DNA from 4 places in the Rhodoferax sp. BAB1 genome. Region 2 is predicted to be linked to each of the others. Evidence: predicted binding sites of a transcription regulator. Region 2 holds the regulator's gene; each other region holds the start of a gene.
What was found. The regulator LexA, encoded in region 2, represses DNA repair genes until DNA is damaged. The targets are predictions, from matches to a motif close to ACTGTATNNNNATACAGT.

Region 1 (7,613 bases), 170 kb from region 2:
GCGATCGCCTCGGGGGAGCGGTCCACCCCGGTGACGGCATGGCCGTGCCGGGCGAACCAGCGCAGGTGGCGGCCATGGCCGCAGGCCACGTCCAGCACCGTCCCGCCGGGGCGGACCAGGTGCGTCCAGCGCTGGACCCAAAGGGACGGGGCTTCCAGGCCGTGCACGGCCGCAACGCTCATCGCGGCTTGACCTCGTCCTTGAGTGCGGCCAGGGCCATGCGTTCCACCAGGCCAGGGGCCAGCAGCTTGAGGTAACGACCCAGCTTGCCCTTGGTGCTCATCACGACTTCGCGCCGGCGCGCGTTCATGCCGTCCAGGATGAGGCGGGCGCAGACTTCCACCGGCATGGCGTCGTCTTCCTTCAGGCCACTGGCGCCGGCGGCCACACCGGCCGCGTTGAGCCCGCGGTAGCGGATCTGCGTGGCCACCACGCCGGGGTAGGCCGTGGTGACGCTGACGCCGGCCGGTTTGAGCTCGGCACGCAGCGCCTCGAAAAAACCCGTCATGGCGAACTTGCTGGCGCTGTAGGCCGTGCGCCCCGGCACGCCCACCAGGCCGGCCAGGGAAGAGACGGCCACCACCTGGCCACGGCTGGCCTTGAGATGGGGCAGGGCGGCGTGTGTGCACCAGACGCTGCCCCAGAGGTTCACGCGCATCAGGTCCTCGTACCAGCCCAGGTCTTCGGGCTGGACCTGCTCGAACAGGGCCTGGGCCGAGACACCGGCGTTGTTGACGAGGGCGTCCAGCCAGCCGAAGCGCTCCACGCTGCGCTCGATCAGGGCGCGACACTGGGCCGGGTCGGTCACATCGGTGGGCACGACCAGCACCTCGCTGCCATGGCTGCGGCACGCTCGCGCCACTTCTTCCAGCTGGGTTTCCTTGCGGGCGGCCAGCGCGAGGCCGGCCTCGGCACCATGCCGCTGCGCCAGCTGGCGTGCCAGTTCAGCGCCGATGCCGTCGGACGCGCCGGTGATGATGAAGGTCTTCATGGTCATGGCACAGCAGTGTGCCACGCCCTCATGTCAGACGGGTACGGGATTTTCCTAGAAACAGGCCCAGAGCTGGTCGGCCAGGGTCAGCAGGAAGTCCGGCCGGGTGTAGAGGGCAAACACGGCCAGCAGCACGGCCAGGGCCAGGCCCCAGGCCAGCAGTTGGCGCGGCAGCTTCTTCATGCCTGGGCCGCCTGGGGCTGGCGCCGGATCGCGGCCTCGCGCACCGGCAGGTTGACCAGCGCGGCAGCGATGCCCAGGCCGATGGCGATGTACCAGACGATGTCGTAGCTGCCGGTCTTGTCGTAGAGGTAACCTCCCAGCCAGACGCCCATGAAGGAGCCGACCTGGTGGCTGAAGAAGACGAAACCGCCGAGCATGGAGAGGTGGGCCACCCCGAAGATCTGGGCCACGATGGCGTTGGTGGGTGGCACCGTGGACAGCCACAGCAGGCCCATGACGGCCGAGAAGATGTAGACGCTCAGGGGGGTGAGCGGCGCCAGCAGGAAGAGCGTGATGGCGATGGAGCGGGCGAAGTAGATGAAGGCCAGGATGTTCTTCTTCTGCAGGCGCTGGCCCAGGGTGCCGGCGATGTAGGTGCCGAAGACGTTGAACAGGCCGATCAGGGCCAGCGAGTAGCTGGCCACCTGCGGCGAGAGGCCATGGTCCTTCAGGTAGCTGGGCATGTGCACGCCGATGAAGACCACCTGGAAGCCGCACACGAAGTAGCCGGCCATCAGCAGCTGGAAGCTCGGGTAGGCGAAGGCCTCGCGCAGGGCCTGCAGGATGGACTGCTCGCGCTTCGGCGTCGTGCCCGCCGCAAAGCTCGGCTCGTGCAGGCCCCAGGCCAGCGGGATGATGAGCAGCGCGGCCATGCCCAGCGCCATCAGCGCCTGCTGCCAGCCCAGGCTGCTGATCAGCCAGCCTTCGACCGGCACCATCAGGAACTGGCCGAAGGAACCGGCGGCGGCGGCCACGCCCATGGCCCATGAGCGTTTCTCCAGGCTCACGTTGCGGCCGATCACGCCGTAGATCACGGCATAGGTGGTGCCGGCCTGGGCGATGCCGATCAGCACGCCGCAGCTCAGGGCGAAGAGCAGCGGCGTGGGCGCATTGGCCATGCCGATCAGGCCCAGGGCGTAGAGGATGGCGCCGCCGATGATGACCTTGAAGGCGCCGAACTTGTCGGCCAGCATGCCGGCAAAGATGCCGGCGAAGCCCCAGGTCAGGTTCTGGATGGCCATGGCGAAGGCGAAGTTCTCGCGCGTCCAGCCCTGGGTCTGGGTGACGGGCTGCAGCCACAGGCCGAAACCGTGGCGTATGCCCATGGAGAGGGTGACGATGGCGGCGCCGCAGATCAGCACCTGGGCTATCGAGAGTTGCTTATTGTGTGTGCTCATCGCTGAACTGTAGCCAATTCGCCCATGGCCTGCCGGCTGGGTTTGAGTTGTAACTGTATGTTTATCCAGCTGTCCGGGCGACTGGGTCTACAATTCCGCGCCATGGCTGTCAAACCCACCCCCGAATATTCCGAAGGCTCCATTCGCGTCCTCAAAGGGCTGGAGCCGGTCAAGCAGCGTCCGGGCATGTACACCCGGACGGACAACCCGCTGCACATCATCCAGGAAGTGCTGGACAACGCAGCGGACGAAGCCCTGGCCGGTCACGGCAAGAAGATCGCCGTGACCCTGCATGCCGATGGCTCGGTGAGCGTCGAGGACGACGGCCGCGGCATCCCCTTCGGCCTGCACCCGGAGGAAAAGGCGCCAGTGATCGAACTGGTCTTCACGCGCCTGCACGCCGGCGGCAAGTTCGACAAGGGCAAGGGCGGCGCCTACAGCTTCTCGGGCGGCCTGCACGGCGTGGGCGTTTCGGTGACCAACGCCTTGGGCAAAAGGCTGGAGGCCACCAGCTACCGCGAAGGCAAGGTGGCGCAGCTCGCCTTTGCCGGCGGTGACGTGGTGGAGCCGCTGAGCACGCGCGCGGCGGGGGCCGGCGACCGCAAGCAGGGCACCACGGTGCGGGTCTGGCCGGATGCCAAATATTTCGAATCGGCCGTCCTGCCCATGACCGAGCTGACCCACCTGCTGCGCAGCAAGGCCGTGCTCATGCCCGGCGTCACCGTCACGCTGACGGTCGAGAAGAGCAAGGAAACCCAGACCTGGCTTTACAAGGGCGGCCTGCGCGACTACCTGATGCAGACCCTGAGCGCTGACCCGGTGATCCCCCTGTTCGAAGGTGAGGGTTTTGCCGACAACAACGACACCTTCGCCGAGGGCGAGGGCGCGACCTGGGCGGTGGCCTTCACCGAAGACGGTGCGCCGGTACGCGAGAGCTACGTCAACCTGATTCCCACCAGCGCCGGCGGCACCCACGACAGTGGCCTGCGTGATGGCCTATTCACCGCCGTCAAGAGTTTCATCGAGCTGCACAGCCTGTTACCGAAGGGGGTGAAGCTGCTGCCGGAAGACGTGTTTGCCCGCGCCAGTTATGTGCTCAGCGCCAAGGTGTTGGACCCGCAGTTCCAGGGCCAGATCAAGGAGCGCCTGAATTCGCGCGACGCGGTGCGTCTGGTCTCCAGCTTCGTGCGTCCGACGCTGGAGCTCTGGCTGAACCAGCACGTCGAGTACGGCAAGAAGCTGGCCGAACTGGCCATCCGGGCGGCGCAGACGCGCCAGCGCGCCGGCCAGAAGGTCGAGAAGCGCAAGGGCTCGGGCGTGGCGGTGCTGCCGGGCAAGTTGACCGACTGCGAGAGCCGCGACCTTGCCCACAACGAACTTTTCCTCGTCGAAGGCGATTCGGCCGGCGGCAGCGCCAAGATGGGCCGCGACAAGGAAAGCCAGGCCATCCTGCCGCTGCGCGGCAAGGTGCTCAATACCTGGGAGGTCGAGCGCGACCGCCTGTTCGCCAACACCGAAATCCACGACATTTCGGTCGCCATCGGTGTCGATCCGCACGGCCCCAATGACACACCGGACCTGTCCGGCCTGCGCTACGGCAAGGTCTGCATCCTGAGTGATGCCGACGTGGACGGCTCGCACATCCAGGTGCTGCTGCTCACCCTCTTCTTCCGCCATTTCCCCAAGCTGATCGAGTCGGGCAATGTCTACGTGGCGCGCCCGCCGCTGTTCCGCGTGGATGTGCCGGCGCGTGGCAAGAAAGCCGCCAGCAAGGCCTATGCGCTGGACGAGGGCGAGCTCGTTGCCATCCTCGACAAATGCGCCAAGGAAGGCGTGGCCAAGGAGCGCTGCCAGATCAGCCGCTTCAAGGGCCTGGGCGAGATGAACGCCGAGCAGCTGTGGGAGACCACGCTGAACCCCGACACCCGCCGCCTGCTGCAGGTGCGCCTGGGAACGTTCGACAACCTGCAGACCGAGACCGAGATCACCAAGCTCATGGGCAAGGGCGAGGCCGCGGCGCGCCGTGAATTGATGGAACTGCACGGCGACTCGGTGGAGGTGGACATCTGATGTCCTCCCCGGCATACCGTCCTTTCGCGGTGCTCCTGGGCCTGCTGGTGCTGCTGTGGCAGCCGGCAGCGCAGGCCGACGTCTGGGCCTATGTCGACGACAAGGGTGTGCCGCACTTTGCGGCCGAGCAGCTGGACGAGCGCTACGCCCTCTATTTCACGGACCAGGCGCCCGAGGGCGCCACGCGTGCCGGTCCCGTGCCCATGGCGCCGACGCGCCTGCATGCCTTTTTCGAGATCTCGCCGGGCTACAAGTCGGTGCGCCATCTGCTGCGCGAGGCGGCTCGCGAGCACGGCATCGACTATGCGCTGCTGCAGGCCCTGATCGCCACCGAATCCGGTTTCGACGCCGCAGCCGTCTCGCCCAAGGGCGCGGTCGGTCTCATGCAGGTGATGCCGGCGACGGCGCGCGGCTACGGCCTGGAGGACCAGCGGCGCCGGCCGGTGGCGCGCCAGTTGGCCGATGCGCGCACCAACATCCAGGTCGGCAGCCGCCATTTGCGCCGGCTGCTGGCCAAATTCCCTGATCGGCCGGACCTGGCGCTGGCGGCCTACAACGCCGGCCTGAAGACCGTGCGCCGTGCCGGCAACCAGGTGCCACCCTACCGCGAGACGCAGAATTACGTGCGCACCGTGCTGGCGCTGTACGCCGTGCTCAAGCCGGCGGCCGACAAGGCCGCACCCCGTTTCCTTCCGCCGCCCGAGCGTGCCGAGTTCGCCCGCTTGGACGACCTGGCCGAGCCCGGCGCTGCCCTGAAACAAGACAAGAGTTACTGAAGAAACCGATGGATCAACCCACCCTCGATTTAGCCACCGATCCTGCGGGCGACGACGCCCTGACTCTGGCCCACTACGCGCAGCGCGCCTACCTGGAGTACGCCCTCAGCGTGGTCAAGGGCCGGGCCCTGCCCGATGTCTGCGACGGCCAGAAGCCGGTGCAGCGTCGCATCATGTACTCGATGGCGCGCATGGGCCTGGGTTACAGCGGGCCCAACAGCAACACGGCCGCCAGGCCGGTGAAAAGCGCCCGCGTGGTCGGTGACGTGCTGGGCCGTTTCCATCCGCATGGCGACCAGGCGGCCTATGACGCCCTGGTGCGCATGGCGCAGGATTTCGCGCAGCGTTACCCGCTGATCGACGGCCAGGGCAACTTCGGCAGCCGTGACGGTGACGGCGCCGCCGCCATGCGTTACACCGAGGCCCGGCTGGCGAAGATCAGCACCCTGCTGCTCGACGAGATCGACGAGGGCACGGTGGACTTCCAGCCCAATTACGACGGCTCCACCGAGGAGCCCAAGCAGTTGCCGGCGCGCCTGCCCTTCACCCTGCTCAATGGCGCCAGCGGCATTGCCGTGGGCCTGGCCACCGAGATCCCCAGCCATAACCTGGGCGAGGTCGCGGCGGCCTGCGTGGCGCTGATCAAGAACCCTAAGCTGGCGGACAGCGAGCTGGTCGAGCTGCTGCCCGGCCCGGACTATCCGGGAGGTGGCCAGATCATCAGCCCGACGGCAGACATTGCCGAGGCCTACCGCACGGGACGCGGCTCGCTCAAGGTGCGGGCCCGCTGGAAGATCGAGGAACTCGCGCGTGGCCAGTGGCAGCTGGTGGTGACCGAACTGCCGCCGGGCGTGAGCACGCAGAAGGTGCTCGAGGAAATCGAGGAGCTGACCAACCCCAAGGTCAAGGCCGGCAAGAAGGCGCTGACGTCCGAGCAGAACCTGCTCAAGGCCACGGTGCTGGCCGTGCTCGACGTGGTGCGCGACGAGTCCAGCAAGGACGCGCCGGTGCGTCTGGTCTGCGAGCCCAAGACCAGCCGCATCGAGCAGCAGGAACTCATCACCACCCTGCTGGCGCACACCAGCCTGGAGACCTCGGCACCGATCAACATGACGCTGGTGGGGCTGGATGGCCGGCCCACGCAGAAGACCCTGCGCCAGATGCTGGAGGAGTGGATAGCCTTCCGCCAGGGCACCATAGCCCGGCGCTCGCAGTTTCGCCTGGACAAGGTGCTGGCGCGCATCCACATCCTCGAAGGCCGGCAGCTGGTCCTGCTCAAGATCGACGAGGTCATCGCCCTCATCCGCAACTCGGACGAACCCAAGCCGGCGCTGATCGCGCGCTTCAGGCTGTCTGATCGGCAGGCCGAGGACATCCTCGAAATCCGCCTGCGTCAATTGGCCCGGCTCGAAGCCATCAAGATCGAGCAGGAGTTGAAAGAACTGCGCGAGGAGCAGAAGAAACTCGAAGACATCCTGGGCAGCCCGGCCGCGCTGCGCAAGCTGATGGTCAAGGAAATCGAGGCCGACGCCAAGGTCTTCGGCGATGCACGCCGCACCCTGATCCAGGCCGAGAAGAAGGCCGTGGCCGAAGTGAAGGTGGTGGACGAACCGGTGACCGTTATCGTCTCGCAAAAAGGCTGGGTGCGCGCGCGCCAGGGCCATGGCCATGACGCAGCGGGTTTCGCCTTCAAGGCCGGCGACGGCCTGTACAGCACTTTCGAATGCCGCACGGTGGACACGCTGCTGGCCTTCGGCAGCAAGGGCCGTGTCTATTCCGTGCCGGTGGCCAGCCTGCCCGGGGCGCGCGGTGACGGCCAGCCCGTGACGACCCTGGTCGAACTGGAGGCCGGGACCCAACTGGTGCATTACTTCGCCGGGGCGGCCTCGGCCTGGCTGCTGCTGTCCACCTCTTCGGGTTATGGTTTCCTGGCCACGGTGGAGAATATGAGCTCGCGTCAGAAGGGCGGCAAGTCCTTCATCAGCTGCGGCGAGGGCGACACCGTCTGCCGCCCCTCGCCGGCCAACGTGCCGCCGCAGCCGCCTGCCACCCACGTGGTCTGCGCCTCGACCGGCGGGCGCATCCTGAGCTTCGAGATCGGCGAGCTCAAGCCCATGCCCAACGGCGGCCGTGGCCTGATGCTGATCGACCTGGAACCCAAGGACACGCTGGCGGGTGCCGCGGCCTACACGCGCAGCGTGAAGATCGAGGGCCTGGGCCGTGGCGGCAAGGAGCGCGAGGAGCCGCTGGAGATCCGCAGTCTCAACAACGCACGCGCCGCGCGCGGTCGCAAGGGCAAGGCGGCCGACCTGGGCTTCAAGCCGACGTCGGTGGTCCGCGTCGAGTAAACCGACAGCCATCGGGCAGAATCAGACC
Region 2 (7,613 bases):
GCGCTCATGCCCGCGAGTGTCTCATGGCGGCTTCAATCTTCCTCGTGCAGCAGCGACAGGCCGATGGCGCCGCGCCGGCGCAGCCAGGGGCTGGGGCGATAGCGCGGGTCGCCATAGACGGTCTGCAGATTGACCAGCACCTCCAGCACATTGGTCGGGCCGTAGCGGTTGCCCATGGCCAGCGGCCCCATGGGATAGCCCAGGCCCAGGACGACTGCGGTCTCCAGATCAGCGGGCGAGCAGATGCGCTGCTGGCAGATGTCGGCGGCGATGTTGACGATGTTCGCAACGACGCGCTGGGTGATGAAACCGCCGCTGTCGCGGATCACGCTGACCGCCTTGCCGTCGCGCGCGAACAGGGCGTGGGCGGCGTCGCGCATGTCAGCGCGGGTGGCCGGGTTGGTGGCCAGCACGCGGCGCTTCGTTGCGGCGTCCTCGATCAGCAGGTCGATGCCCACGGTGCGCGCCGGGTCCAGGCGCTCGACCACGGCCACCGTGGTGACGTCGAAGCCCAGCGGTGCCACCAGCGTGAGCGCGTGGGCCGAGGGCGACGGGCCGGTCTCGATCTTCGCGCCCAGGTCCTTGAGCAGCTGGTAGAGCTCGGCGCGGCGCGTGGCGCGCGTCGAAACCCAGACCGGGGGCATCTCGCTGACTTGCGGTACGGGGGCTTCGGGCGCCACCTGGGCCACGTTCTTGTCGTAGCGGTAGAAACCCTCGCCTGTCTTGCGGCCCAGCACACCTCCGGCCAGGCGCTGCGCCGTGATGACGCTGGGGCGGTAGCGCGGTTCCTCGTAGTACTGGTGGTAGATGGATTCCATCACCGGGTGCGAGACGTCCAGCGCGGTCAGGTCCATCAGCTCGAAGGGGCCGAGCTTGAAGCCGGCCTGGTCGCGCAGGATGCGGTCGATGGTGGCGTAGTCGGCCACGCCCTCGCCGGCGATGCGTAGCGCCTCGGTGCCATAACCGCGGCCGGCGTGGTTGACGATGAAACCCGGCGTGTCCTGCGCCGTCACCGGGGTGTGGCCCATCTGACGGGCGTAGTCGCAGAGCGCGGTGCAGATGGCCGGATCGGTCTTGAGGCCGGCGATGACTTCGACCACTTTCATGACCGGCACCGGGTTGAAGAAGTGGTAACCGGCCACGCGCTGCGGTGACTTCAGCCGGGCGGCGATGGCCGTGATCGAGAGCGAAGAGGTGTTGCTCGCCAGCACCGTGCTGGCGCCGACGATGCCTTCGAGTTCGGCGAACAGGGCCGCTTTGACGTCGAGCCGCTCGACGATGGCTTCCACCACCAGGTCGCAAGTGGCCAGGTCCTGCAGGCTGGCGGCCGTCTTCAGGCGGGTTTTGCAGGCTGCAGCCGCGGCCGCATCCAAACGGCCCTTGTCCACCAGCTTGTCCCACTGCTCGCAGATCGACTGCTGCGCTGCCGCCATGGCCGCAGCCTGCTGGTCATGGAGGAGGACGGTGCTGCCGGCCTGGGCCGCGATCTGGGCGATGCCGCGGCCCATGGCGCCGGTGCCGACGACGGCAATGTGTGCATGGACGGGTTTCATGGCCGGAATTATCACTCTGTCGTCTGCCGGTCCGGAGTCGCCTGCCGGACTGCTCCGTGCCTCATCCTCTGCCAGACTCCAGGGTGACCATCGGCCAACAACCACCTGAGGTGACACCATGACCCTGAAACTTTGCGGATTCTCTGCCAGCAACTACTACAACAAGATCAAGCTGCAGTTGATGGAAAAGGACGTCCCTTTTGTGGAGGAACTGGTCTGGACCGGCCATACCGACAGCCTGCTGGTGGACCGCTCCCCCATGGGCAAGGTGCCCTTCCTGGACACGCCGCAGGGCCCGGTCTCCGAGTCCGGCGCCTGCGCCGAGTACATCGAGGCGACCTATCCGCAAAAACCGCTGTTGCCGGCCGACCCCTATGCCGCAGCCAAGGTGCGCGAGATCATCATCTACAGTGAACTGCACCTCGAACTGGTGGCGCGCAACCTCTACCCGGAAGCCTTTTTTGGCGGCAAGGTCTCGGACAACGTGAAGGAGCGCACCCGCAAGTTGCTGGAGCGTGGCGTGCACGGCTTAACCAAGCTGGTGAAGTTCTCGCCCTACGTGGCCGGGCCGGAGTTCACGCTGGCCGATTGCGCTGCCGTGGCGCACCTGCCTCTGGTATCGAGTGCCAGCAGGATCATCTATGGCGACGATGTGCTGGCGGGCCTGCCCGTGCGCGAGTACGTCAAGATGATGGGCGAGCGACCTTCTTTGCAGAAGGTCAACGCCGACCGCAAGAGCAGCACCGAGCAGATGCTGGCGCTGCGTGCGAAAAAGTCGGCCTGAGCCGGGGCACGCTTAGCGCCGTACCTTCAGCGCATCCGGGTTGGCGATGTTGCTCGGCTTGCCCTGGATGAAGTTCACGATGTTGTCGAAGGCGGTGCCGAAGTAGAGTTCGTAGCTCTCCTGCTCGACATAACCGATGTGTGGCGTGCAGATGCAGTTTTCCAGGCGCAGCAGGGCATGGCCCTGCAGGATGGGCTCGGACTCGAACACATCGATCGCGGCCATGCCGGGGCGGCCGTGATTGAGCGCACTGATCAAGGCCTCGGGCTCGATCAGTTCGGCGCGTGAGGTGTTGACCAGCAGCGAGGTGGGTTTCATCTGCGCCAGATCGGCGGCCGTGACGATGCCGCGCGTGGCCTCGTTCAGGCGCAGGTGCAGGCTGATCACGTCGCTTTGCTGGAAGAATTCCTCGCGGCTGCTGGCGGCCTCATAGCCGTCCTGCACGGCTTTTTCGCGCGAGGGATCACGGCCCCAGACCAGCACACGCATGCCGAACACGCGGCCGTAGCCGGCGAGCAGCTGGCCGATCTTGCCGTAGCCCCAGATGCCCAGGGTCTTGCCGCGCAGCACCGTGCCCAGGGCGAAATTGGGCGGCATGGCGGCAGACTTCAGGCCGGACTGTTGCCAGACGCCGTGCTTGAGGTTGCCTATGTATTGCGGCAGGCGGCGCATGGCGGCCATGATGAGCGCCCAGGTCAGCTCGGCCGGAGCGACCGGTGAACCGCTGCCCTCGGCCACGGCGATGCCACGCTCGGTACAGGCTTCGATATCGATGTGGCTGCCCATGCGGCCGGTCTGGGAGATGAGCTTGAGACGCGGCAGCTTTTCCACCAGTTGGCGGGTGATAGGCGTGCGTTCCCGGATCAGCACCAGCACGTCGGCGTCGCGCAATCGGACCGAGAGCTGGCCCAGTCCCTTGACGGTGTTGGTATAGACCTTGGGCGGGTAGTCGGCCAGTTTGCTGGCGCAGGCTAGCTTGCGTACGACGTCCTGGTAGTCGTCCAGAATCACGATGTTCATGCCGCTATTGTGCCTTGGCCTCGCATGCGGATTAACCCGGATGCGGAGCCGCGCAGCGGCGCAGGAGGCTCAGGTACGGGCGGCTTCGCAGGCGGCCAGGCGATCGAGTTCGGCGCAGACATCGGCCATGCGGCCGGAGATCACCATGCGGCCCACCTGCGAGCGGGGCTGGCCGGCTTCCATGACGCGTACCACGCGCAGCGGGCGACGGACCGGCGCAACGCAGGCGCGGGCCATGGCGGCTTGCATGCGGACGGAAGACCGCTGCACAGGCGTGGCGGTGGCAGGGCGCGAGGGAGCAGCGGGGGCCAGCCAGCGCAGCAGGCCTTGCAAGGGAGTCCAGAGGGCGTAGGTGGCGGACCAGGCGGTATTCATCGTTGACCTTTCGGGGGCGGACGCAGCGCGTTCACATGAGCATGGTGTTGCGGATCAGGCCGACGGCCAGGCCTTCGATTTCGAAGGGGTCGCCCGGCTCGACCACGATGGTCTGGTAGTCAGGGTTTTCCGGCAGCAGTTCGATCAGGTGCTTGTTGCGGCGGAAGCGCTTGACCGTGACTTCCTCGCCTAGGCGCGCCACGACGATCTGGCCGTTCTTGGCGTCCTTGGTGGACTGCACGGCCAGCAGGTCGCCGTCCATGATGCCGGCGTCGCGCATGGACATGCCGCGCACCTTGAGCAGGTAGTCGGGCTTGCGCTGGAACAGCGAGCTCTCCACGTAATAGGTCTGGTCCACGTGTTCCTGCGCGAGAATGGGCGAACCGGCAGCGACACGCCCGATCAGGGGCAGGGCGATCTGGGACAGGTCTGGCATGGGCAGGGAGAATTGCTTGATGCGAGATTCGTTGATGGAGCGCAGCGCCTCGCCTTGCAGGCGGATGCCGCGCGAGGTGCCGCTGACCAGTTCGATCACGCCCTTGCGTGCCAGCGCCTGCAGATGTTCCTCGGCGGCATTGGCCGACTTGAAACCGAGTTCGGTCGCGATCTCGGCGCGGGTGGGCGGGGCGCCGGTGCGTGCGATGGCGCTCTGGATCAGGTCCAGAATCTGCTGCTGGCGGGCGGTCAGCTTGATCGGGTACTGCGGCAGGTCCATGGTGGTGACTCCTGTGGGCGGGATGAAGACAAGGTACTGTCTCGATATCCAGTAACTGTATTTTTAACCAGTTTTCAGGGAATTGCAAGTGGGCTTGAAAAAAATCGTGGTTTTGGGCACCGGCGGCACCATTGCCGGCCTGGCCGCCCCCCATGCCGCCGACAGCCGTGACTACGTGGCCGCGCAGCAGCCGGTGGGTGAGCTGCTGGCCGGTCTGCCGACCCCGGCTGGCTGCACGCTGCTTTGTGAGCAGGTGGCCCAGATCGACAGCAAGGACATGGATCTGGTCGTGTGGCAGAAGCTGCTGCAGCGCTGCGTGCACTGGCTGGCGCAGGACGATGTGCAAGGCCTGCTCATCACCCACGGGACCGATACGCTGGAGGAGACCGCCTTTCTGCTGCAGACCGTGCTGGCACCGCGCAAGCCCGTGGTGCTGACCTGTGCCATGCGCCCGGCCAACGCGGCGGACACCGACGGCCCGCAGAACCTGCGCGATGCCCTGGCGGTGGCTGCCACGGCGGGGGCACAAGGCGTACTGGCAGTCTGCGCCGGCCGCATCCTTGGCGCACAGGACGTGCAGAAGGTCCACAGCTCGCGGCTCGATGCCTTCAGCGCGGGGGAGGCCGGTGATATCGGGCGGGTGCAGCAGGGGCGTGTGGATCGCCAGCGTGACTGGCCTGGGCCGCGTGTGCCGCAGGAGATGTTGCTCGAAGTTCTGCTGACGGCGTCTGCGCTGCCGCGCGTCGAGATCGTGCTCAGCCATGCTGCGGCTTGCGGCGCCACGGTGGACGCGCTGGTGGATCCGGCCGTCGCCACGCGTTACGGGGCCCAGCCGGTGCGTGGCCTGGTGCTGGCCGGCACCGGGGGCGGCACCGTGCATCATGAACTGGAAGCCGCCTTGTGGCGCGCCCGGGGCGCCGGTGTGCGCGTGCTGCGCAGCACGCGCTGTGTCGACGGGTTTCTGCAGCCCCGGCCGTCCGACGAGTTTCCCGTGGCGCCCGGCCTGAGTCCCGTCAAGGCGCGACTGGCGCTGATGCTCGAACTCCTGCGCTGAGAGGCGGCCCCGCGTCATGTTCACCGCCTTGCTCTCCAGTGCCTGGGCCTACCCGGCCCTCGAAGTCGTGCATCTGAGCGGCATCGCCTTGCTGGTCGGCAATCTCGTGCTGCTGGAACTGCGGGTTTTCGGCCTGGGCGCTGCGCTGCCGGTGCGCGAGCTGGCCCGCCTGAGCCTGAGCCTGGCCCTAGCGGGTTTCAGCCTCGCCGCGGCTTCGGGCCTGCTGATGTTTGCCAGCCAGCCGGTCGAACTGCTGGCCAACCGCGCTTTCACCCTCAAGATGCTGCTGTTATTGGCGGCGGCGTGTAATGCAGGCTGGTTCCACGGACGGGGCTCCCTGCACAAGCTCGACACCCTGGCGCGCGTGCAGATGCTGCTGTCCACCCTGATCTGGCTGGCCGTGCTGGTCTGTGGCCGCTGGATTGCCTACCTCTGAGACCACCGGAGTCACGCATGAAACGACGTACCGCGATCAGTCTTGCCTTGCTGCCCGGCCTGCTGCCGCTGGCGCGAGCCCACCATGGCTGGAGCAGCTTCGACCAGGAACGGCCCATTTTCCTGCAGGGGCGCGTGCACAGCGTGCGCTGGCAGAACCCCCATGCCGAACTGGTGCTGGAACTGCAGTCCCCGCTCACCCTGCCACCCGATCTGGCGCAGCGCGCCTTGCCAGCGCAGACCGCACCGGTCGACGGCAAGGCCCTGCTGGCCCGGGCCCAGCTGCCGCGTCGCAAGGACAGCCGCTGGGAAATCGAGCTGGCGCCGCTCACCCGCATGCAGGCCTGGAACGTGACGCCGCTCAAGGTGGGCGACGCGATGGGTGTGCTGGGCTTCACCTTCCACGACGAAAAGGGCGAGGCCATCCTGCGTGCCGAGTACCTGTTTGTGGGGGCCCGCATCTACGGACTGCGGTCCAGCCCGGCTTGAGGCGGAAATGACAACGCCCTGCAAGGCAGGGCGTTGGCGTGGCGCGCGGGCGTTTCAGCCGGCCAGGGACTGGAGGGCGCGCGCGGTGATCTCTTCCACGCTGCCCATGCCGCTGATGGCGCGGTATTTGGGCGCGGCAGCCGGATCCTTTTTGGCCCAGCTGCTGTAGTAGTCGACCAGCGGACGGGTCTGGGCGCTGTAGACGTCCAGGCGCTTCTTGACGGTCTCTTCCTTGTCATCGTCACGCTGTACCAGCGGCTCGCCGGTCATGTCGTCCTGTCCGGCCACCTTGGGCGGGTTGAACTTGACGTGGTAGGTGCGGCCCGAGGCCGGGTGTGAGCGGCGGCCGCTCATGCGCTCGATGATGGCCTCGAAAGGCACGTCGATTTCCAGCACATAGTCCAGCTTCACGCCCGCGGCCTTCATGGCATCGGCTTGCGGGATGGTGCGCGGAAAGCCGTCGAACAGGAAACCCTGGGCGCAGTCCGGCTGGGCGATGCGCTCCTTGACCAGGTTGATGATCAGGTCGTCACTGACCAGCGCGCCCGACTCCATCACGGCCTTGGCCTGCAGGCCCAGCGGCGTGCCGGCCTTCACGGCGGCGCGCAGCATGTCGCCGGTGGAGATTTGCGGGATGCCGTATTTCTGGCAGATGTACGCGGCTTGCGTGCCCTTGCCGGCGCCGGGTGCGCCCAACAGGATCAGTCTCATGGATACCCTCGGATGTTTTGCTGTTCTTAGCCAGCGACAGCACCATGGCGGTGCATGTCAGCTGCATGACTGAGGCGAGGATAGCATGCCGTAACTGGGATGAAACTTACAGCCCCAGGGGCTATCGCCCGGCGCGCTTCAGGCCGCAAACAGCCGGCGCACCCGCGCCAGGTCTTCGGGCGTGTCCACGCCCGCCCCCGGGGCCTGCTGCGTCACGTGCACGGCGATGCGGTGGCCGTGCCACATGGCACGCAGCTGTTCCAGGGCCTCGGTCACCTCGATCGGCGCCTGGGCCAGCTTCGGGAACTGGCGCAGAAAGCCGGCGCGGTAGCCGTAGATGCCGATGTGGCGCAGCGGCGCCGGATCCGGCAGTGTCTTGACCCCCTGGGCAAAACCGTCACGCCACCAGGCGATGGGTGCACGGCTGAAGTACAGGGCCAGGTCACGCGCGTCCAGCACCACCTTGACCACGTTGGG
Region 3 (7,613 bases), 1.5 Mb from region 2:
CGGGCCGAGCAGGTGGCACTGACGCCGCCCAAGCCGCCGGAGTGCCTGCAGGCCGGCCTGTTCGACGAGGCCCAGACCGAGGCCGTGCGCAAGGTGCTGGAAACCGCCTTGCCGGTCGGAGCCTGGGCCCTGGAGACGACGGTGGAGCCGGCTCGCTGGATCGTTTACATGGGCAAGTTTCCCAATGCCGCGGCGCTGGAGAAAAAGCGCGCTGAACTGGACAAGATGAAGTTGAAGCTACAGCCTCTGGACAACCCCGAACTGCAGTTGGGTCTGTCGCTGGGGCGTTTCGAGACCCAGGCCCAGGCCCAGGCCTCGCTGAATACGCTGCAGCGTCGGGGTGTGCGCACGGCGCGTGTGGTCGAGGAGCGGCCCGAGACCCGGCAAAGCCTGCTGCGCATCCCGGCCGCCGACGAGGCCCTGCGGCCCAGGCTGGAAGAACTCAAGCCGGTATTGGGCGACAAGACGCTGCGCAGCTGCCGCTGATCCGGGCGCGCGGACGGGTCTTCAGTCCGGCGTCAGGTCGAAGCGCACCGTGAACCGCGCCCCGGGCGGTGTCTGTCCGGGGTGCGTGTCTTCCACGCTGATGCGCGCGTGGTGCTGCTGGGCGATTTCCTGGGCGATCGGCAGGCCCAGGCCCGAGCCGTCGACGTCATTGCCCAGGGCCCGGTAAAAGGGCTGGAACACCAGCTCACGTTCCGCCAGGGTGATGCCCGGCCCCGAGTCTTCCACCTGCAGCACGATGATCTTGCCGAAAGGGTCGGCCAGCACCCGTGCGGTGATGACCCCTGGCTTGTCGATGGTCGACGGCGTGTAGTTGATGGCGTTGTCCAGCAGGTTGCGCACGAGTTCCTTGAGCAGGGTCGGATTGCCTTCGAACATCACGCCGGGCATGCCCGGCTGGGCGCCTTCGTAACCCAGGTCGATGTGCTTGTCCATGGCGCGCGGCACGCTGTCCTGCACGACTTCCATGGTGATGCGTGCCAGGTCGCAGGGCTGGCGGCTCATGGCGGTGGTGCCGGCTTCGGCGCGGGCCAGCGCCAGCAGCTGGTTGACGGTGTGGGTGGCGCGGATGCTGGCACGTCCGATCTGGCGCAGCGACTGCTTGAGCTCCTCGGTGCTGGTGCCTTCGCGCTGGGCCAGGTCGGCCTGCATGCGCAGGCCGGCCAGCGGTGTCTTGAGCTGGTGCGCGGCATCGGCCAGGAAGCGCTTTTGTGCGCCGATCGAGTCCTTCAGGCGCAGCAGCAGGTCGTTGACCGAGGACACCAGGGGTGCCACTTCCAGCGGCACGGCCTGCGCGTCCAGCGGGCTGAGGTCATCCGGGCGCCGGGCCCGGATGCGTTCTTCCAGGCGGTTGAGCGGCTTGATGGCCTGCACCAGCGCCAGCCAGACCAGCAGCACGGCCAGCGGCAGCGTCACGAACTGCGGCAGCATCACGCCCTTGATGATCTCGGCGGCCAGCACCGAGCGTTTGTCCAGGGTCTCGGCCACCTGGACCAGCGCTGTTTTGGTGGCCTGTGTATCCAGGGCCACCCACATATAGGCCACACGGATGTCCTGGCCGTGCAGCACGTCGTCGCGCAGGCGCACGGTGCCGGCCAGCACGGGTTCGTCCTCGGGCGGCAGGGGAAAGTCCCGTTCGCCGCTGAGATAAACGCCGTGCAGGCCCAGGACCTGGTAGTAGACCGTGTCGATGTCGTCGGCACGTAGCAGCTCCCGTGCCGGCAGCGGCAGGTTGAACTGCACGTGCTGCTGGTTGACCGTGACCAGCTGGGCCAGGGCGTTGACGTTGTATTCGAGCGTGCGATCGAAAGGCTTGCCGGCGATGCTCTGGGCCACCAGCCAGGTCAGTACCAGGCTGATCGGCCACAGCAGCAGCAGCGGCGTGAGCATCCAGTCCAGGATCTCACCGAAGAGCGAGCGCTGCTCGCGCTGGAACAGCTTCATCGGCATGGCCTGTCTGCCGGGTGCCGATGCCGGCCGGTGCCGCGCGCAGGACCCATGGTCACTGGATCTTTTCCAGGCAGTAACCCAGCCCGCGCACGGTAGCGATTCGGATCGGCCCCTTCTCGATCTTCTTGCGCAGGCGGTGGATGTAGACCTCGATGGCGTTGTTGCTCACCTCTTCGCCCCATTCGCACAGGCGCTCGACCAGCTGGTCCTTGCTGACGAGGCGGCCGGTGCGCTGCAGCAGCACCTCCAGCAGGCCGAGTTCACGCGCCGAGAGTTCGACCATGCGGCCGTCGATGGTGGCCACACGGCCGGTCTGGTCGTAGACCAGCGGGCCGTGCTTGATGTGGCTGCTGGTGCCGCCCATGCCGCGACGCACCAGGGCGCGCACCCGCGCTTCCAGTTCCTGCAGCGAGAAGGGTTTGGCCATGTAGTCGTCGGCGCCGTAGTCCAGGCCCTTGACGCGTTCGTCCACGCTGTCGGCCGCCGTGAGGATCAGCACGGGCAGGCTGGAGCCGCGCGCGCGCAGTTTCTTGAGCACCTCCAGGCCGTGCAGCTTGGGCAGGCCCAGGTCCAGGATCAGCAGGTCGAACTCGCTGTTGGTCATCAGGGCCGCATCGGCCTCGGTGCCGCTGGCCACGTGGTTCACGGCGGCGCCGGAGCTGCGCAGGGTGCGTAGCAGGCCATCGGCCAGCACCTGGTCATCTTCGGCGATCAGAATCCGCATCTTGGTCTCCTGGGCAGCCGGCTGTCAGTCGCAGTCAACGGCTTGCGTGTTGTTGTGTCGCAATTTTAGGCGCTCGCATAGGCCTCCAGCCCAAGGGCAATCACGGTGGCCACTTCGGGGCTCACGGCCTGCTTGAGTTCGGCTTCGGCCTGGATCACGGCCCGCTGGAAGCCGCGCAACCAGGCCAGTCCGGTGGGCGTGAAGCGCACCAGCTTGGCGCGGCCATCACGCCCATCGGCTTCGCGCGTGACCAGGCCCCAGGCCTCGCACTGGTCGACCAGTTTGCCCATGGCCTGCTTGCTCATGCCTGCCGATTCCGCGAGTTCCTGGAGTCGCGCACCCTGCACGGCCAGGTGGCGCGTGATGTGGATGTGGGCTGCGCTGACCTGGCCGCGTGCGGCCAGGTTGGACAGGGCCAGCGGCACCTCGGCATCGTGCGCCATCAGCTGCAGCACGCGCTGGTCGAAGCGGCGCATGGCGTGGCCCAGCAGGCGCCCCAGATGGGTCTGGCGCCAGCCGTCGTCGACCGGAAAGGTGGCGGCATCCGTCATGGCTAAATAGTAAACCAAAATGACTAATTTATGGCTTTACTCGAAAGTACAAGACAGATAAATTACTGATCAAGCATCCAGCCTGTGGTTAAAAACACTGGATAACAAATCAACCCCCTCAAGGAGTCATCATGGACGTATCCGGCAAATCCATCAGCGTCGCCAACAGTGAAAAAGCCAAGGCCCTGGCGGCCGCGCTGGCCCAGATCGAGAAGCAGTTCGGCAAGGGCACCATCATGCGTCTGGGCGAGGGCGAGGCGATCGAGGACATCCAGGTCGTCTCCACCGGCTCCTTGGGGCTGGACATTGCCCTGGGCGTGGGCGGCCTGCCGCGCGGCCGGGTGGTCGAGATCTACGGCCCTGAATCGTCGGGCAAGACCACGCTGACCTTGCAGGTCATCGCCGAGATGCAGAAGATCGGCGGCACCTGCGCCTTCGTTGACGCCGAGCACGCCCTGGATGTGCAGTACGCGCAGAAACTGGGCGTCAACCTGCCCGACCTGCTGATCTCCCAGCCGGACACCGGCGAGCAGGCGCTCGAGATCGTCGACAGCCTGGTGCGCTCCGGTGCCGTGGACTTGATCGTGATCGACTCGGTGGCGGCGCTGACGCCCAAGGCCGAAATCGAAGGCGAGATGGGCGATTCCCTGCCCGGCCTGCAGGCGCGCCTGATGAGCCAGGCCCTGCGCAAGCTGACCGCTACCATCAAGAAGACCAATTGCATGGTGATCTTCATCAACCAGATCCGCATGAAGATCGGCGTGATGTTCGGCAGCCCCGAGACCACCACCGGCGGCAATGCGCTCAAGTTCTACGCCTCGGTGCGCATCGACATCCGCCGCACCGGCACCATCAAGAAGGGCGATGACGCCATTGGCAACGAGACCAAGGTCAAGATCGTCAAGAACAAGGTGGCGCCCCCCTTCAAGACGGCCGAGTTCGACATCCTGTTCGGCGAGGGCATCAGCCGCGAGGGCGAGATCATCGACATGGGCGTCAACGCCAAGATCATCGAGAAGTCCGGCGCCTGGTATGCCTACAACGGCGAGAAAATCGGGCAGGGCCGCGACAACGCGCGCGAGTTCCTGCGCGAGAACGCAGAGCTGGCGCACGAGATCGAGAACAAGGTGCGCGAGTCCCTGGGCATTCCGCTGCTCAACGAGGCCGCGGAGGCCGTCGCCGAGTAAGGCCGAGGGCGGGTAAGCGGGCCATGGCCACCGCCCGGCTGTCGTTCCAGCCTACGCTCAAGGGGCGGGCCTTGCGCCTGCTGAGCCAGCGCGAGCATTCGCGCCGCGAGCTCGAGCGCAAGCTCCAGCCCCATGAGGAGGAGCCTGGCACGCTGGCCTTGGCCCTGGACGAGCTGCAGGCCCGGGGTTTCATCAGCGAGGAGCGGGTCGCCGAGTCGGTGCTGAACCGGCGCGCCAGCCGGCTGGGGGCGACGCGCATTCGTCAGGAGTTGCAGGACAAGGGACTGGACAGCGAATTGATCGCGCAGGCCCTGTCCGGGCTCAAGGACAGCGAACTGGCGCGTGCGCGTGCCGTCTGGCAGAGAAAGTTCGAGACCCTGCCGCAGACGCCGCAGGAGCGGGCGCGCCAGACACGGTTCTTGCTGGCACGCGGATTCAGCGGTGAGGTGGTGCGCCGTGTGCTGGGCGGTGATCCGGCCGACAAAGAAGCCTGATTACAGACCCAGCATCAACTGGAGGTTCTGCACCGCAGCGCCGCTGGCACCCTTGCCCAGGTTGTCCAGGCGCGCGATCAGCACAGCCTGGCCCAGGCTGTCGTTGCCGTAGACACTGAGTTCCATCTTGTTCGTGCCGTTGAGCGCGGTCGGCTCCAGGCGGCCCCCCGCGGCTGGCGGCACCACGCTCACCCACTCGCTGCCGGCGTAATGTGCGCGCAGTACGTCTTCCAGCTGCTGGGTACGCGTGACACCCTTCATCAGGTCGAACTGCAAGCCGATCTGGTCGATCATGCCGGCGTAGAAATTGCCGACCGCCGGCACGAAGATGGGCCGGCGAGTCAGTCCGCTGTACAGCTGCAGTTCAGGCAGGTGTTTGTGCGTCAGACCCAGGCCATAGACCTCCAGCGGGGGCGCGGTCTTGGTCACCTCGTAGGCTTCGATCATCTGACGGCCGCCCCCGGAGTAGCCGGAGTAGCCGGACAGCACGACCGGATAGTCGGCGGGCAGCAGGCCGGCGTCGACCAGGGGGCGCAGCAGGGCAATACCCCCCGTGGGATAACAGCCCGGGTTGGCCACCCGCCGGGCCTGGGCCACCGACGCCGCCTGGGTGCGTGTGAGTTCGGGGAAGCCGTAGACCCAGCCCGGCGCCACACGGTGCGCCGTGGACGCGTCAATGATCTTGGGGCCGGGACGGCCCGAGGCTTTTTCAAGTGCGTCGACCAGGGCCACGGTCTCGACGGCCGCCTCGTCGTGCAGGCAGAGGATGACGAGGTCGGCACCCGCCAGCAGATCGCGTTTGGCCGCCGGATCCTTGCGGCGCTCGGGGGCGATGCTCAGCAATTCGATCTGCGGCATGGCCAGCAGGCGCTCACGGATCTGCAGACCGGTGGTGCCGGCCTCCCCGTCGATGAAGATTTTCTTGGCGGACATGGCGTATGCCTTGCTGGACTGATTTTCTGGGGCCGGGTCGGATCGCACCGATTTTGTGCAGAGCAACATGATACATTCCAAGGCTGTGCTAAATCCAGCACCAGCTACGGGACACACCGGTTCCGTGGTCGGACAGAAATCCATTTCCTGAGAGAGCCCTCATGAAGATCCACGAGTACCAAGGCAAGGAAATCTTGCGTCAGTTTGGTGTGCCTGTGCCGCGCGGCATTCCGGCCTTCACAGTCCAGGAGGCGGTCGAGGCTGCCCAGAAGCTCGGCGGCCCGGTCTGGGTCGTCAAGGCACAGATCCATGCCGGTGGCCGTGGCAAGGGCGGTGGCGTCAAGGTGGCCAAGTCCATCGACGACGTCAAGCGCCTGGCTGGCGAGATCCTGGGCATGCAGCTCAAGACCCACCAGACCGGCCCCGAGGGCCAGAAGGTGCGCCGCCTTTATATCGAGGACGGGGCCGACATCCAGAAGGAATATTACCTGTCCGTGGTGACCGACCGCGGCACGCAGAAGGTGGCCTTCATCGCGTCCAGCGAGGGTGGCATGGACATCGAGGAAGTGGCGCATGCCACGCCCGAGAAGATCGTCAAGGTCTTCGTCGACCCGCTCACCGGCCTGAGCCAGGCGCAAGGCCAGGAATTGGCCAAGGGCGTGGGCATGCCGGCCGACTCGCAAGCCCAGTTCATCGACATCTGCCAGAAGCTCTACAAGTGCTACATGGACACCGATGCCTCTCTGGTCGAGATCAACCCGCTCAACCGTGACGGCAAGGGCAATGTCATCGCCCTGGACGCCAAGTTCAACTTCGACGCCAATGCCCTGTTCCGCCACCCCGAGATCGTGGCCTTCCGTGATCTGGACGAGGAAGACCCGGCTGAAATCGAAGCTTCCAAGTTCGACCTGGCCTACATCTCCCTGGACGGCAATATCGGCTGCCTGGTGAACGGTGCCGGCCTGGCCATGGCCACCATGGACACCATCAAGCTGTTCGGCGCCGAGCCGGCCAACTTCCTGGACGTGGGTGGCGGCGCCACCCCCGAGAAGGTGACCGAAGCCTTCAAGATCATGCTCAAGAACGACAAGGTCAAGGCCATCCTGGTCAACATCTTCGGCGGCATCATGAAGTGCGACACCATCGCCACCGGCGTGATCACGGCCTGCCGTGCCGTGAACCTCAGCGTGCCGCTGGTCGTGCGCATGAAGGGCACCAACGAAGAGCTGGGCAAGAAGATGCTGGCCGAGTCCGGCCTGCCCATCATCAGCGCCGACACCATGGCCGAAGCCGCCCAGAAGGTGGTCGCTGCCGTCCAGGCCGCCAAGTAAAAGGAACCGTCATGTCGATCTACATCAACAAAGACACAAAAGTCATCACCCAGGGCATCACCGGCAAGACCGGCCAGTTCCACACGGAAAAGTGCCAGGAGTACGCCAACGGCAAGAACTGCTTCGTGGCGGGCGTGAACCCCAAGAAGGCGGGCGAGTCCATCTTCAACATCCCGATCTACGCCTCCGTCAAGGAAGCCGCCAAGCAGACCGGTGCCACCGTCTCCGTGATCTACGTGCCGCCGGCTGGCGCTGCCGATGCCATCTGGGAAGCTGTCGAGGCCGACCTGGACCTGGCCATCTGTATCACCGAAGGCATCCCGGTGCGCGACATGCTGATGGTGCGCAACAAGATGAAGGCCAAGGAAGCTGCAGGCGGCAAGAAGACCCTGCTGCTGGGTCCCAACTGCCCCGGCCTGATCACGCCCGAGGAGATCAAG
Region 4 (7,613 bases), 1.6 Mb from region 2:
GTGCAATCACATCCAGACCTGGCAGGCATCGAACGCTGCAGCGGCGGACGCTGGATGCCCACGTGAACACCGGCCTCCCCTGAACCGCTTCAAGCCCGCACTTCCAGCAGTTCCCCCACACTGGTTGTGTAGCGCGGCGTGCGACGCTCCTGCTTCATGCTCCAGCGGCGTGCGCGGCCGCCCAGGCCGGCGCTGGCCAGAAAGACCGTGTCCTGCCCGTAACGCCGGTTGAGCTGGTCCAGCACCTCCACCAGCCGCGGACGTGGCGCCGGGGCATCGCCCAGATCGAGCGCCCCCTGGCGCAGGCCTTCGCGCTGCAGGTGCATGAGCACAACACCGGCCTTGGCATAGGGGTGGCCTTCCCTGTAAATGCCATCCAGTACCGCGAGGGCCGCATGCACGATACGCGCGGTGTCGTTCGTGGGCTGCGGCAACTCGATGGAATGCCCCCTGGAATAAGGATGTGCCTGTTCGTAGTGCCCGGTACGGATGTAGACATAGACCTGCGCTGCCACGCCGTGCTGGCGACGCAGCTTCTCGGCCGCACGCGTGGCGAAGACGGTGACGGCCTCGCGCAGATCGGCCAGCGCGCCGGTCTTGTGGCCGAAGGAGCGTGTGACGGCGATGTGGCGCCTGTCCTGCGGGCCATCCTCCAGATCCACGCAGGGCCTGCCCTGCAGCTCACGCACGGTGCGCTCGAGCACCACGGACCAGCGACGCTGCACCTGCACCGGGTCCAGACGCGCCAGGTCCAGCGCCGTGTGCACGCCGGCTTCGCGCAGTTGGTCGCGCAGACGCCAGCCCACCCCCCAGACCCCGCCGACATCGGTGGCGGCCAGCAGGGCGTCGAGTTCCGCGCGCTCCAGCGCGGCGAGGTTGCACACGCGCGCGTGCCGCGCCGCATAGGGCTCGGGCTTGCGCTCGGCGGTCTTGGCGATGTGGTTGGCGAACTTGGCCAGGGTCTTGGTCGGTCCGATGCCGATGCTGCAGGGCAGGCCCAGCCACTGCAGCACACGCTGGCGCATGGCCCGGCCGCTTTCCGCCAGGCCGCCCGGCACGCCCGAGAGGTCCACGAAACACTCGTCGATGGAATAAATCTCCTGGCGCGTGCCGAAGTCCGCGAGCACCGCCATCATGCGGTCGGACAGGTCGCCGTAAAGCGCAAAGTTGGCCGAGAGCGCCACCAGGCCATGGCTTTTCTCCATGGAGCGGATCTCGTGCCAGGGCGCGCCCATGCGGATGCCCAGGTCCTTGGCCTCGTTGCTGCGCGAGATGGCGCAGCCGTCGTTGTTGGAAAGCACGATCACGGGCCGCCCTTCGAGCCGCGGCTGGAACACGCGCTCGCAGCTCACGTAGAAGTTGTTGCCGTCGATCAGGGCGTACATGCGACCGGCCTGCGCGACTAGTGCGCGAACTGATGGATGGCGGCCGTGACCACACCCCAGATCTCCAGGGTCTGGCCCTCGGCGGGAACGATCTCGGGATAGGCCGGGTTGGCAGGCTGCAGCTTGACGCGGCCCGCGCGCTGCCACAGCGTCTTGACGGTGAACTCGCCGTCGACCACGGCCACCACCACACTCTGGTGCCGCGGCACGAGCGCACGATTCACTACAAGAATGTCGTCATCCAGGATGCCCGCGCCCACCATGGAGTGGCCCCGCGCGCGCAGCAGGAAGGTGGCCTGCGGATGGGTGACGAGTTCGCGCGTGAGGTCCACGCGCTGACCGCCCAGGTCTTCGGCCGGCGATGGGAAACCTGCGGCCACGCGGTTATCGAGCCGTAGCAGCGTGTGCACCGAGGCCTCAGCCACAGGTACCGGCATCCCGGATGTAATACTGTTCACATTAACAGTATACAGCCGCAAGCCCTACTGGGCATGGTTCTCAGACCCATTCCTCAAGACCATGGGCTTGCAAGCAGCGTGCTTTGGATGACAATGCAAGCTGTCTCCCACCACCGAGAAAAGGAAGGCCCATGAAAGGCGATCCCCAAGCCATCTCCCATCTGCAGGCCCAGCTCAAGAACGAGCTGACCGCCATCAACCAGTACTTCGTGCACTACCGCATGCTCAAGCACTGGGGCCTGGACAAGCTGGCCAAGAAGGAATACGAGGAGTCGATCGGCGAGATGAAACACGCCGACAAGCTCATGGACCGCATCTTCACGCTGGATGGCCTGCCCAATCTGCAGGACCTGGGCAAGCTCAACATCGGCGAGAACGTGCCCGAGATCCTGCGCAGCGACCTGGCGCTGGAAACTGGCGCGCAAGCCACCATCAAGGACGGCATGGCCCACTGCGAGAAGGTGCGCGACTACGTCTCACGCGACCTGCTGCAGGAGATCCTGGACGACACCGAGGAGCACATCGATTTCCTGGAAACCCAGATCGAGCTGATCGACAAGGTAGGCCTGCAGAACTACCTGCAGAGCCAGATGGGCGAGATTTCCTGAGCCATTCACCGCAGCAAGAAAAAGGGCTACGCCGTGCGTAGCCCTTTTGTTTTGGAGGGTGTGACAGCGGTGATTCAGGTGGCGACCAGTTGAATGGAACGGCCCAGGCCCAGTTCCTGGCCCAGGTGCGCCATCTTGTGGCTGGTCCGGCATTCGGACCATAGCGCGCGGGCACAGCCTTCGCACTTGCCGCACTGGGTGGCCACGCCCAGTTCGAGCTGGATTTCGTCGAAGTCGGCCCCGGCACGGGCAGCACGCTCGATGGTCTTGTCGGAGACGCGGTGGCAGACACAAACAATCATGGCAGACAGTGGGTTGAAGCAGCTATTGACGCGAATGATAATGGTTTGCAATACGATTGGCTAGCCCAGCTATCCGCCCCTGACCGGCGCACGGTCTTTGGCCCGATCCGCTCCCGCCGGCCGATTTAAGTCCCGCTTAAGCCGCGGCGGCTGCAATAGGGGGATGAGCCCGCCACGCCCCGCCACCGCCTTCGGTTCCACGCCACGCGCCCCTTTCCTGGCGCTGACCCTCTCCCTGGCCGGCCTAGCCCTGGTCTGGGACGCCAGCGACCTGGACCGGGTCGCCATGCACTGGCTGGCCGGCGGCGGCGGCTTTGCCCTGCGCCACCACTGGCTGCTGGAGCGGGTGCTGCACGACGGGGTGCACAACCTGGCCCTGCTGGCCTACGCAGCCCTGCTGTTCCTGGCCTGGCGCCCGCTCGGGCCGCTGCGCCAGCTGGACGGCCTGCAGCGGCTGGAGGTGGTCAGCGGCGTCACCCTGAGCCTGCTGCTGGTGGGCCTGCTCAAGGGCCTAAGCCATACGAGCTGCCCCTGGGACCTGCAGGAGTTCGGCGGGGCGGCCGTCTACGTTTCGCACTGGGCCTGGGACCTGGTCGACGGCGGGCCGGGGCACTGCTTCCCGGGTGGGCATGTCTCCTCGGCCTATGCCTTCCTGGCGCTGGCGCTGCCCTGGCTGGAGGGCGACGCCCAGGCGCGGCGCCTGGGCCGGGCCGTGCTGCACGGCGTGTTGCTGGCCGGCCTGCTGCTGGGCCTGGCCCAGACCCTGCGCGGCGCGCACTACCCGAGTCACACCTGGTGGTCGGCGCTGCTGTGCTGGGTCAGCGCCCTGGCCAACCAGCAGGTCTTTGCCCGCCTGCGCAGCAGGCCATGAGACGGCCTGCAAAGACTGTTTAAAAACTCAGGAACTTCTCGCTTAGCACTCTCTCTTATAGAGTGCTAATATAGAAACATGACCTCGAAAGGAGTTCTGCCATGACCACTGTCACTGGAGTTTCCGCTTCCGCGCTGACCGTCGCGAATCCTTGGGCGCTGGTGCCCCCGCTGGGCAATCTCGACGCCTATATTTCGGCCGCCAACCGCCTGCCCATGCTCACCCTGGAGGAAGAGCAGGAGTTCGCACGAAAATTCCGCGAGTCCAACGATCTTGAGGCCGCCGGTAAGTTGGTGCTCTCTCACTTGCGCCTGGTGGTGTCCGTTTCCCGCCAGTACCTGGGCTACGGCCTGCCCCACGGCGACCTGATCCAGGAAGGCAATGTGGGCCTGATGAAGGCCGTCAAGCGCTTCGACCCGGACCAGGGCGTGCGCCTGGTGAGCTACGCGCTGCACTGGATCAAGGCCGAGATCCATGAATACATCCTGAAGAACTGGCGCATGGTCAAGGTCGCCACGACCAAGGCCCAGCGCAAGCTCTTCTTCAACCTGCGCTCCAAGAAGCAGGGTTACAAGGCCGACGCTGCAGCGGCGGATGCCGGCACCCACCGCGAGACGCTGAGCGAAAGCGAGATCGACCTGATGGCGCGCGAGCTCAATGTGAAGCGCGAAGAGGTCATCGAGATGGAAACCCGCCTGTCGGGCGGTGATGTCATGCTGGACCCGGGCCCTTCGGATGACGGCGAGGACAGCTTCGGCCCGATCGCCTACCTGGCCGACGCCAGCCACGAGCCCACGGCCATGATCGAAGCGCGCCAGCGCGACCTGCTGGCCAGCGACGGCATTGCCACGGCGCTGGACGCGCTGGACGCACGCAGCCGCCGCATCGTGGAGGAGCGCTGGCTCAAGGTCAACGACGACAGCTCGGGCGGCATGACGCTGCATGAGCTGGCCGCCGAATACGGCGTGAGTGCCGAGCGCATCCGCCAGATCGAAGTGGCCGCCATGAAAAAGATGAAGGCGGCGCTGGCAGAATACGCCTGATCCTGGCGCACGCCTCAACAGGCCCCTGACTTGCCATGAGTCCGGGGCTTTTTCTTTGGAGACAAGAATGCGATTGACACCCTCCCCCCTGCGCCGCGCCCTGCTGGCGCTCGGCCTCCTGACACTGGGCGTCGGCGCGCAGGCCCAGCAGGCTGCGGCCTGGCCGACCAAAGCGGTGAAGATCCTGGTCGGTTTTCCGGCCGGCACCTCGCCCGACCTGGTGGCGCGCACGCTGGCCGAGCCCCTGAGCAAGGCGCTGGGCCAGCCCGTGGTCGTGGAGAACAAACCCGGGGCCGGCGGCAATATCGCGGCCGACATGGTGGCCAAGGCCACCGACGGCCACACCATCGGCGTGATGATCAACGGCAACCTGACCATCGCCAAGCTGCTCAATCCCAAAACCCCTTACGACCCGGCCAAAGACCTGGCGCCCATCAGCCTGATCGGTACCGCGCCGCTGGTGCTGGCCGCCCCGGCCAATGCACCCGGCAACACCACCGCCGAATTCCTGGCCGCGGCGCGCAGCAGTGGCGACAAGTGGAGTTATGGTTCGCCAGGCATCGGCACGGTGGGCCACATCGGCATGGAACTGCTCAAGGCGCGCGCCGACATGGCGCCGGTGCATGTGCCCTACCCCGGCTACCCGCAGGTAGTGACGGCCATGCTGGGCGGGCAGATCCAGCTGTCCATGCTGCCGCCGGGCCTGGCCATGGCACAGGCACGTGCAGGCAAGGTCAAGGTGCTGGGGCTGACGTCGGCCGGCCGCAGCACCCTGGTCCCCGAAGTGCCCAGCCTGGCCGAGGCCGGCGTGAAAGACTTCCAGCTGGAGATCTGGAACGCCGTGGCCGGCCCGGCTTCCATGCCCAAGCCCGTCATCGCCAGACTCTCCGCGCTCTTCAGCGAGATCTCACGCAGCCCCGAGGTGCGCCAGCGCCTGTTCCAGCAGGGCTGGCAGGTGGCCGGCGGGACCTCCGAGGCACTGGCCCTGCGCATCAAGGCGGATACGGCCACCCTGGGCAAGATCATCCGCGACCAGGCGATCAAGGTGGAGTGATCCCCCGGTCTGGGGCCTGACTGCCACGCAAGAAAAAGCCCGCCAATGGCGGGCTTTTTCTCGGCGGCACGGAGATCACTTCTCCTGCAGGAGCTGCCTGATATCCGAAGCCAGCGCCCCCGCCCCGCTGCCGTAGCGCGAATACAGGCGCAAACGACCCTGGGTGTCGTAGATGTACATGCCGGCCGAGTGGTCCATGGTGTAACTGGTGGGTGTCTTGCCATCGACCTTCTTGTAATAGACCTTGTAGTCCTTGGCCACCGCGGCCAGTTGCTCGGGGCTGGGCGCATACAGCGCGAGGAAGGTCGGATCGAAGTTGCTCATGTAGCTCTTCATCACCTCGGGCGTGTCGCGCGCGGGATCAACGGTGACGAACAGGCCCTGCAGCTTCTCGCCGTCCGGACCCAGCAGCTTCTTCACTGCCACCAGTTCGGTCATGGAAGTGGGGCAGACGTCCGGGCACTGCGTGTAGCCGAAGAACATCACGACGATCTTGCCCTGGAAGTCCTTGAGCGTGCGCGCCTGGCCGTTGTGGTCGGTCAGCGCGAAATCGCGGGCGTAGTCGGCGCCCGTCAGGTCGATGGCGCTGAAGCCGGGTTTGCCGCTGTCGGAGCAGCCCGCCAGCAGCAGGCCCCCGGCGGCGAGCAGGCCCGCCGCGATGGAGTGAAGAGCAGTGCGCTTGTTCATGAAGGTCTCACAGCAGGTAATGGTCGAGCAGCAGGGCTGCAAAAAGCACGCTGAGATGGATCAGCGAGAAACGGAAGGTCTTGCGGGCGAGCTCGTCCGAGTAGTTGCGCCACAGCTTGAAGGCGTAGGCAAAAAACCCGACGCTGAGCAGCACAGCCGTGGCCAGGTAGAGCCAGGAGCTCATGCCGTAGGCAAAGGGCATGAGGCAGGCCGCGAACAGGACCAGGGTGTAGAGCAGGATCTGCAGGCGTGTGAACTCGTTGCCGTGGGTGACCGGCAGCATGGGCAGGCCGGACTTGCGGTAGTCCTCCACCCGGTACAGTGCCAGCGCCCAGAAGTGCGGCGGCGTCCACAGGAAGATGATGAGGAAGAGGATCAGCGCCTCGGGGCCGACGTCGTTGGTCAGCGCGGCCCAGCCCAGTACCGGCGGCATGGCCCCGGACGCGCCGCCGATCACGATGTTCTGCGGCGTCAGCGGCTTGAGGATGACGGTGTAGATCACGGCATAACCGACGAAGGTGGCGAAGGTCAGCCACATGGTCAGCGGGTTGATCCAGAAGTACAGCAGCACCGAGCCCGCGGCACACAGCACCGCCGAAAACAGCAGGGTCTGCACATCACTGAGTTCGCCCTTGGCGGTGGGACGCCAGGCGGTGCGCTTCATCTTGGCATCGATGCCCTTCTCGACGATGCAGTTGAAGGCCGCCGCCGCGCCGGCCACCAGCCAGATGCCGATGCAGGCAATGATCATCAGGCGCAGTTCCGGCCAGCGCGGCAGGCCGGGCACTGCCAGCACCATGCCGATCAGGGCGCAGAAGACAATGAGCTGGACCACCCGCGGTTTGGTCAGCGCATAGAACTGGCTGAACACGGAGGTCGTGGAGACGGTGATGGGGGCACTCATGCGGCAGGACTCGAAACAGGAACAGAGGGGACGCGGCTGGCCTGCCCGGCCGGCTGGCTGCTGGCCAGGCTCCAGGTCAGCAACACCACCAGGCCGGCAGCGCCGCCGGTGTGCAGCACGGCCGCCAGCAACGGCCAGTCCAGCACCACGTTGCTCAGGCCGCTGAGGAATTGCAGCAGCAACAGGGCTGCCAGCGCGCGCGCAACACGCCGCCACAAGGGCAGCGCGTGCAGGCGCCAGGCCAGCAGCAGCAGCACGGCGATGACGAGATAGGCTGCCAGGCGATGCACGTAGTGGATGG

Region 1: HTY51_RS10315 (DNA topoisomerase IV subunit B) is a predicted target of LexA. The motif match lies at 2,444-2,461, and genes of this name have one in related genera.
Region 3: recA (recombinase RecA) is a predicted target of LexA. The motif match lies at 3,310-3,327, and genes of this name have one in related genera.
Region 4: HTY51_RS01705 (LexA family transcriptional regulator) is a predicted target of LexA. The motif match lies at 1,835-1,852, and genes of this name have one in related genera.

Annotation. Positions count from the first base shown of each region.
Region 1 covers NZ_CP054424.1:2,146,718-2,154,330, reverse strand. Annotated here, with positions in the region: gene HTY51_RS10330 (bifunctional 2-polyprenyl-6-hydroxyphenol methylase/3-demethylubiquinol 3-O-methyltransferase UbiG) at 1-182, opposite strand, end outside; gene HTY51_RS10325 (SDR family oxidoreductase) at 179-991, opposite strand; gene HTY51_RS18745 (hypothetical protein) at 1,046-1,174, opposite strand; gene HTY51_RS10320 (MFS transporter) at 1,171-2,391, opposite strand; gene HTY51_RS10315 (DNA topoisomerase IV subunit B) at 2,494-4,461, shown strand; gene HTY51_RS10310 (lytic transglycosylase domain-containing protein) at 4,461-5,237, shown strand; gene parC (DNA topoisomerase IV subunit A) at 5,246-7,585, shown strand.
Region 2 covers NZ_CP054424.1:1,973,739-1,981,351, reverse strand. Annotated here, with positions in the region: gene HTY51_RS09505 (oxepin-CoA hydrolase, alternative type) at 1-8, opposite strand, end outside; gene HTY51_RS09500 (3-hydroxyacyl-CoA dehydrogenase) at 33-1,553, opposite strand; gene HTY51_RS09495 (glutathione S-transferase) at 1,672-2,337, shown strand; gene HTY51_RS09490 (D-2-hydroxyacid dehydrogenase family protein) at 2,350-3,357, opposite strand; gene HTY51_RS09485 (hypothetical protein) at 3,427-3,732, opposite strand; gene lexA (transcriptional repressor LexA) at 3,764-4,447, opposite strand; gene HTY51_RS09475 (asparaginase) at 4,536-5,501, shown strand; gene HTY51_RS09470 (hypothetical protein) at 5,518-5,937, shown strand; gene HTY51_RS09465 (DUF6152 family protein) at 5,955-6,425, shown strand; gene adk (adenylate kinase) at 6,480-7,136, opposite strand; gene kdsB (3-deoxy-manno-octulosonate cytidylyltransferase) at 7,275-7,613, opposite strand, start outside.
Region 3 covers NZ_CP054424.1:3,491,114-3,498,726, forward strand. Annotated here, with positions in the region: gene HTY51_RS16930 (SPOR domain-containing protein) at 1-486, shown strand, start outside; gene HTY51_RS16935 (sensor histidine kinase) at 508-1,947, opposite strand; gene HTY51_RS16940 (response regulator transcription factor) at 2,006-2,677, opposite strand; gene HTY51_RS16945 (MarR family winged helix-turn-helix transcriptional regulator) at 2,743-3,228, opposite strand; gene recA (recombinase RecA) at 3,360-4,415, shown strand; gene recX (recombination regulator RecX) at 4,439-4,909, shown strand; gene argC (N-acetyl-gamma-glutamyl-phosphate reductase) at 4,910-5,842, opposite strand; gene sucC (ADP-forming succinate--CoA ligase subunit beta) at 6,004-7,173, shown strand; gene sucD (succinate--CoA ligase subunit alpha) at 7,185-7,613, shown strand, end outside.
Region 4 covers NZ_CP054424.1:330,181-337,793, reverse strand. Annotated here, with positions in the region: gene prmC (peptide chain release factor N(5)-glutamine methyltransferase) at 1-66, shown strand, start outside; gene HTY51_RS01710 (Y-family DNA polymerase) at 90-1,385, opposite strand; gene HTY51_RS01705 (LexA family transcriptional regulator) at 1,403-1,822, opposite strand; gene bfr (bacterioferritin) at 1,975-2,451, shown strand; gene HTY51_RS01695 (bacterioferritin-associated ferredoxin) at 2,526-2,753, opposite strand; gene HTY51_RS01690 (phosphatase PAP2 family protein) at 2,917-3,624, shown strand; gene rpoH (RNA polymerase sigma factor RpoH) at 3,726-4,667, shown strand; gene HTY51_RS01680 (tripartite tricarboxylate transporter substrate binding protein) at 4,741-5,721, shown strand; gene HTY51_RS01675 (SCO family protein) at 5,797-6,408, opposite strand; gene cyoE (heme o synthase) at 6,416-7,312, opposite strand; gene HTY51_RS01665 (heme A synthase) at 7,309-7,613, opposite strand, start outside.